Regions from separate parts of the Pseudomonas sp. L5B5 genome, predicted to be linked through region 1. Evidence: riboswitches for the same ligand, from Rfam matches in the RefSeq annotation. Region 1 holds a riboswitch; the other holds the start of a gene.
What was found. Region 1 has a riboswitch for cobalamin ahead of LGQ10_RS06760 (TonB-dependent receptor plug domain-containing protein). Riboswitches for the same ligand answer to the same signal wherever they lie in the genome.

Region 1 (3,396 bases):
CGGCTTGAGGTTGCGGTTGCCTTTTTCATAGGGCTCGTTGGCGAACAGCTGCTCGGCGTTGGGCAGCTTGAAGGCATTGCCGTACTGGCCGCGCAGTTGCCAGTTGGGCGTGAGGTCGTACAGCGAGGTGAGCATGCCCACCGTGGCGCTCTCGCCACCGCTCATTTTTTCGTGGCGCACGCCGATGCTCGGGTGCCAGTCCGGCAGGGTATCGAACACCGGGCGCAACTGGGTGTACAGGGCGTTGGCCTGGGCCTTGCTGTTGTCGATCTTGAGTACGTCGTCCTGGCCCTTGAACCACTGGTTGTCGGTGCCGAATACCAGCACATGGCCGCCGTCCAGTTCGGCCTTGCCTTCGGCCTGCACGCCCCAGTCGGTGAAGCCCCAGTAGTCGTTGTGGTTGATGATCTTGGTGCCGCCATCATCGCTGTTGTTGATACGGGTGTAGCGCGTATCCCAGTCGTTGACATGGCCCTTGACGAAGTAGCTGAAACGCTCGCCCAGGCGTTGCTCGAAGGTGGCGGTGGCGATCTGCTGGACCCGGTCGTTGGTGGTCTTCTTGTTGTTCGCGGCGCGGGCGAAATCCAGGTTGGCGTCGGTGTACTGGTAGAACAGTTCCAGGCGCGAATCGTCGCCAAAACCCTGGATCGCCTTGGCGCCGAAGGTGGTCACCTCATAGGAGCGCTTCTTGTCCCGGGTGCTGGCGTTGTAGGCGCTGTTGCGAAACGGCTGGTAGCCGTCGGAGACGTTGTGGCTGACATAGGCCAGCAGGCCGAGGTCGCCCAGGCCGTTGCTGACGATGCGTTCCACCCGGGCATCGCCGCTCTTGCCCATGAAACTGTCCAGGCCCAGGTTGACTTCGCCGGAGGCGTCGCGGGTCTGTGGGCTGCGGGTGACGATGTTGATCACCCCGGACACCGCCTGGGTGCCGAACAGCAGGCTCTGGCCGCCCTTGAGCACTTCGATGCGCTCGATGGCGTTGGCTGGCAGGGTATCCAGGTACAGGCCGCCGTACAGGCGGTTGTTCAGGCGCACGCCATCGAGCAGGATCAGCGTGTCGTCGTTGCGTCCGCCCAGCAGCGAATAGGTGCCGTAGTCGAAGGGGCCGTTCTTGGGCGCTACATAGAGGCCCGGCACGTACATCTGCAGCACCCGGGTGATGTCGCTGCTGGGACCGGCACGCTCGATCTGCTGGCGATCGATGACGTCTACCTTGCTGCCGTACTTGGCCATCTCGGCCACGGTAGTGGATTCCACCGACGGGGCAGACACGAACTGCTGGTCCAGCTTCAGGGATGTATCGTCGGCCAGCAGCCAGGGGCTGAACAGGCAGCCGAGCAGGGCGCCGCCCATGGAACGGCGCGGAGCACGCCAGTCGCGCGCAAGGGAAGTGTCTGTTGTTTTCATTGTTGGTCTTCTCGAAAGTGTCTTCGGGAAGCACGCAGGGAGAAGGTGGCAGGCACGCGCACGCGCCCACACCGGCCCATGCCCGCCCACCGCAGGATTGCCAAACAGATACTTCAGGCCGGTCTCCGGGCTTGCGAGGCTGGCTGCATTCGCCTTCCCATACCTTGGGTACAGTGGCGTGTTGAATGCAGCACTCGCTTACCGTTGCGGGGGCAGCACCGGACTTGCCTCTGGGGGCGCACCGGTTTCCCGTTTCACCTCACGCACGGCGGCGTGAGGCACCTGAAACAGGGCGGCATCTGAACACTCGTCCTACCGTTCGTCAATCCTGTGGCCGCCATGATTGCGCCCGCTGCGCAGCCATACCGTTATCGCCGAGCCCAGCGCAGCTCGTGTAGCCGCTGCTGAGCCTGCGAAGCTGCGCCAAGGCCCGCAGGGCCTTCATTGTGGAATTCGCAAGGTTTGCGCCCGCTGCGCGGTCGTACGCAGCCTGCGGCAGCGGCTACACGAAGCAGAGCTTCACGGGACGGTGGCGGGGGAGGTGCGTACCGGGGGCTGGTCGCTGGCACTCGAAGGGCAGGCCAGCAGCGGCACTGCGCGAACCGAATCACCGGGTTGCAGTTGCAGGCGCTTGGTGGTCTGGCGGTCCACCAGCAGGCAGCCGGCTACCAGGCGCCCCGGCGCAGCGGTGATGCGACAGCTTTCCAGGCGCCGGTTGTGGATCAGCCACATCGGCGCCTGCTGGTCAGGATTGCCCACCAGCAGCGGCAACACCTGGCTTTCGCGCACGCTGCGGATCTTCGTCACCTCGGCCTCGATCAGCGGGCCGCCGTCGAAGACGTCGATGCAGCCCTGGTGACTGAAACCTTCGTCGCGCAAGATGCCCACCGCCTGGTCGGTGCTGGCATGGGCCTGGCCGATGGAGGCCTGGGCCTGGGTGCTGAGCAGGCAGGTGTAAAGCGGTTGGCGCGGCATCAGTTCGGCGATGAAGGACTTGCTGCCCTGACTGGACAGGCGGTTGGCCTGCTGGAAATCCATCTTGAAGAAGTGCCGACCCAGGCTGTCCCAGAATGGCGAGCAGCCCTGGCTGTCGACCTGGCCACGCAACTCGGCCACCAGCTTGTCGCCGAACAGCGTGGGGTATTCGGCGACGAACAGCAGGCGGGCGGTGGACAACAGACGGCCGGTGTGGCCCTGGCGCAGGTCATGGCGCAGGAACAGCGAGCACAGCTGGGATTGTCCAGTCATGTCGTTGCACAGGAACAGGGTCGGGACCTGTTTCTCGATGCCCAGCCCGGGTGCGCTGCCACGGGTGACGCCGAGCCGATAGTTGTAGCAGGGCTCGCGCAGGCCGATGGCGCCGCTCAGGCCGCAGATACCGGTCACTTGCTGGTCGTCATCTTCGAGCACGAACAGGTAATCGGCGTCGGCGCGCTCCACCTGGCCGGCAAAGGCCCGCTGGGCCCAGCGCACCCGGTGGTCCAGGCGCTCGGGGTCGGTGCTGAGGTTATCCAGCTCGCGCTGGCAGCCTCCCAGCAGGCGCAGCACCGCCGGCAGGTCGGTGACGCGGATCGGACGCACGATCATGCTCTGGCTCCTGGCAGCGGGCTGGTTGTGGGGAGGTAGGGACGCAGGGTCATAACGCAATGCTCCGCACCGGGTCGCCGGGTTCCAGCTGCAAGGCCTGGAGCATTGCCTGGTCCAGGCCCGTGAAGTCGCCGGGAGCCTCGTCGAGCAGGGCGACGATGGCGCGAAAGCCTTGCAGCCGATCGTTGCTCAGCAGCCATGGACGGCCCTGGCCACTCTGCGCAGCGAGGTAGCTGGTGGCGATCCGGCTCTGGATGATCGAGCGCAGTTCATGGTTGCGCCCCTGCAGGGTCGGGCCGGCGTCGAACAGGTCGACGTACTGGGTGGGGGAAAAACCTTCGTCCACCAGGATGTCGCAGGCCTCCTTGGCATCGGGATGGATGCGGCCGATGCAGTCCTGGG
Region 2 (3,396 bases), 1.5 Mb from region 1:
GGGAACGATCTCGAAAGCAATGCCCAGCTCCCGCAGGCAGCGGATCTGTTCACCGATGGCGCCATACAGGCTCGGGTCGCCGGAATGCACCCGGGCCACATCCTGGCCCTGGGCGTGGGCTTGGCGCATAACTTCGATGATCTGCTCCAGGTGCAGTTCGGCGCTGTTGATCACCCGCACCGCACTGTGCCCGTCTAGCACCGCCTGGGGGACCAGGGAACCGGCGTAGATGATTACCGGACAGCGGTGGATCAGGCGTTGGCCCTTGACGGTGATCAGTTCGGGATCGCCGGGGCCGGCGCCGATGAAGTAGACAGTCATGGCTGTGTCCTGTGAAAAAGGGGCCGGAGCAGGGCTTCAGATGAAGAATGCTCATGATCGAAGGCGGGGATTATCGGGATTCTACGGGCAAACGGCCAATGCCAGGGTCGCCTGGGGGTGCTTTTGCCGGGGGACCAGGAGTCGTGCCGGCTCCCCTTGCAGGGTTTCGGCCATGGCCAGGGCGGCGCTTTCAGCGACGCCATAGCAGCCGGTGCGCTCGAAGGCAACCTGGGACCTGTGGCTCAGGCGCGGGCTGTAGGGGGCCAGCTGGGCGCTGCTGAAACAAGTCAACCGCAGCGACAGCTGTTGTGCCAAGGCCAGCAGGCCCGGTTCATCCTGCTTCAGGTCGATGCTGGCCAGGGCCTGCACTTGCTGCAGGGCCAGGCCATTTTCTCGCAATACCTGGTCCAGCAGGGCGCGCAGGGTGCTGGCCGGGCAGCCCTTGCGGCAGCCCAGGCCGACCACCAGGGCCGGCGCTACGCCCCTGGATGTCATGCCTGATGGCCGTCCTCGCCCTTGCGCCGGAACAGCCAGGCGCTGATCAGACCCAGGGCCAGCCAGAAGGCGGCATTGGTCAACTGCGAAGCGATCTTGAACTGTGCCTCCAGTGCCTCCGGAGCCAACATCGAGTGCACTTCCGGCTGCGGTGCGCCGAGCACGTGGGGCACGGCGATAATGGCGGCGCCCAGCAATTTGAGCAGCCAATTGCCGGCGAACACGATCAAGGCAATGCCCGTGGCGGTGGAGGCTGCGGCGCCTACCCACCAGATCTGGCGTTGGGCCAGGTCGGCGGCGGCAGTGCCGGGCAGTTCAGGCGGCAAGCCCAGGGTGGGGGCCAGGCAGAAGGTCGCGTAGCCGGCCAGGCCCCAGAGCAGGCCCTGGGAGGTGCGGCTTGGGGCGCGCAGGGTGTAGAGGCCGGCCAGCATCAGGGCGAAACCGACGGCGACCACCAGGTTGCCGCCCGTGGTGGACAGCACTCGCTGCCAACCGTCTTCCGGCTCCCAGGCCTCTTCGTCATGGACGTGGCCCGCCATGGCGCCCGGAGCGTGTTCATGGACTTCCTCGGTGGCCGGGGCTTTCTCGTAGGTTTCCGCCTGGAGAATCAACGGGGCGACCCAGAAGCTCTGCAGCAGGGTCAGCAGCAAGGCGGCCAGCAGTCCGGTGAACCCTGCGGTTTGCGCAATACGCTTGATCATCGGGCAGGCCTCAGTGGCAAGGGAAGGCGGCGCTGTGGCGGGTATCGTGGGCCGCGTTGTGCACGGCCTCGATGTGCGAGAAACCGGCGAAGTACACCAGGCAGGCGCCGAGGATCGAGGCACCGATGGCGGCCACCAGGCGTTGGCTCAGGGTGGTGGTGCTGCTGGCGGAATGGCTGGTGCTGCTGATGGTCGACATGGCGCGTCCCCTTGGGTTTGTCAGCGGGAAGCGGCGCAAGAAAACCCCGCGTGACAGCCACGCAGGGTTTGCAACAGCGCCCGCCCACCGCGGGTTTGTCATTCGTGTATTGCGGGCCGGTCTCCGGGCTTGCGAGGGGCCGGCCTTTGGGCCGTGCCGGCAAGTGTCACCTTCCCATGCCCAGGGGCACAGTGGATCTGACACTTCGCTCGCTTACCGTTGCGGGGGCAGCACCGGACTGGTCACGGCTGGCAAGCGCGTGATTCACCGGTTTCCCGTTTCACCCTGTGAAGGGCACCCGTAACAAGTTGTGTAGCAAATCATGGGCAGGGGAGCGTCGTCAATTGCCGGCTGGCGTGGCCTTGGCCACACATGCGCATTGACCGCCCTGTACGCTCTGCGTAGCCTTGCGCCTTCGAGGTTCTTCGGCCAGTGGTCGAAGCTAAGACGGGAACGCGGTAGAAGCCGCGGCTGCCCCCGCAACTGTGGAGGGTTTCATTCCTGCAAGGCCACTGCCTGGCGTCCACGACGCCGGTGGGAAGGCACAGGAAATGTCAGTCCATGACTGACAAGCCCCCAGCCAGGAGACCTGCCTCGACCCAGATTCTCACTACAACCGGGCGGGGTGATCCGGTGGCGAAATCAGTACGAGCCCTGTGCCGTGCTTGTCGTCCCGCATGCCCGCCACCTTCGCCAAAGGGCATCCGATGAAAACACTGGCCAAACTTCCCGTCACCATCGTCACCGGCTTCCTGGGCTCGGGCAAGACCACATTGCTGCGGCACATGCTGGACAACGCCCAGGGGCGTCGTATCGCGGTGATCGTCAATGAATTCGGCGAACTGGGCATCGACGGCGAGATCCTCAAGCAGTGCTCCATCGGCTGCACCGAGGAAGAGGCCAGCGGCCGAGTCTACGAGCTGGCCAACGGTTGCCTGTGCTGCACCGTGCAGGAAGAGTTCTTCCCGGTGATGCGCGAGCTGGTGGCGCGCCGTGGCGACCTGGACCATATCCTCATCGAAACCAGCGGCCTGGCCTTGCCCAAGCCTCTGGTGCAAGCCTTCCAGTGGCCGGAGATCCGCAGCGCCTGCACCGTCGACGCGGTGATCACCGTGGTCGACAGCCCGGCCGTCGCCGCTGGCACCTTCGCCGCCTTCCCGGACCAGGTGGATGCCCAGCGCAAGCTCGACCCCAACCTCGACCACGAATCGCCCCTGCACGAACTGTTCGCCGACCAGCTGTCCAGCGCCGACCTGGTGATCCTCAACAAGACCGACCTGATCAGCCCCGAAGACCTGGCCAAGGTCCGCCTGGAAGTGGCCGAGGAGCTGCCGCCGGCGGTCAAGGTCATCGAAGCCAGCAGCGGTCGCCTGCCGCTGGACGTGCTGCTGGGCCTGGGTGCCGGTTCCGAGGAACACATCGACGGCCGCCACAGCCACCACGACCATCACCACGACGGCGATGACGATCACGACGACCATGACCACGACGCCTTCGACTCGATCTCCATCGAGTTGCCCGAGGCCGACGAGAGCCTGCTGCTCGATGCCCTGACCCAACTGGTGGTCAAGCACGGCATCCTGCGGGTCAAGGGTTTCGCGGCAATTCCCGGCAAGCCGATGCGCCTGCTGATCCAGGGCGTAGGCACCCGTTTCGACAAGCATTTCGACCGCAAGTGGA

Region 2: another riboswitch for cobalamin. It lies ahead of LGQ10_RS00100 (CbtB domain-containing protein); the one in region 1 lies ahead of LGQ10_RS06760 (TonB-dependent receptor plug domain-containing protein).

What each region holds. Positions count from the first base shown of each region.
Region 1 covers NZ_CP084742.1:1,509,071-1,512,466, reverse strand. The annotation lists gene LGQ10_RS06760 (TonB-dependent receptor plug domain-containing protein) at 1-1,353, opposite strand, end outside; cobalamin riboswitch at 1,506-1,708, opposite strand; gene LGQ10_RS06755 (arginine N-succinyltransferase) at 1,927-2,994, opposite strand; gene LGQ10_RS06750 (arginine N-succinyltransferase) at 3,044-3,396, opposite strand, start outside.
Region 2 covers NZ_CP084742.1:25,920-29,315, forward strand. The annotation lists gene cobM (precorrin-4 C(11)-methyltransferase) at 1-321, opposite strand, end outside; gene LGQ10_RS00090 (cobalamin biosynthesis protein) at 403-816, opposite strand; gene LGQ10_RS00095 (CbtA family protein) at 813-1,517, opposite strand; gene LGQ10_RS00100 (CbtB domain-containing protein) at 1,528-1,716, opposite strand; cobalamin riboswitch at 1,813-2,033, opposite strand; cobalamin riboswitch at 2,118-2,328, shown strand; gene cobW (cobalamin biosynthesis protein CobW) at 2,424-3,396, shown strand, end outside.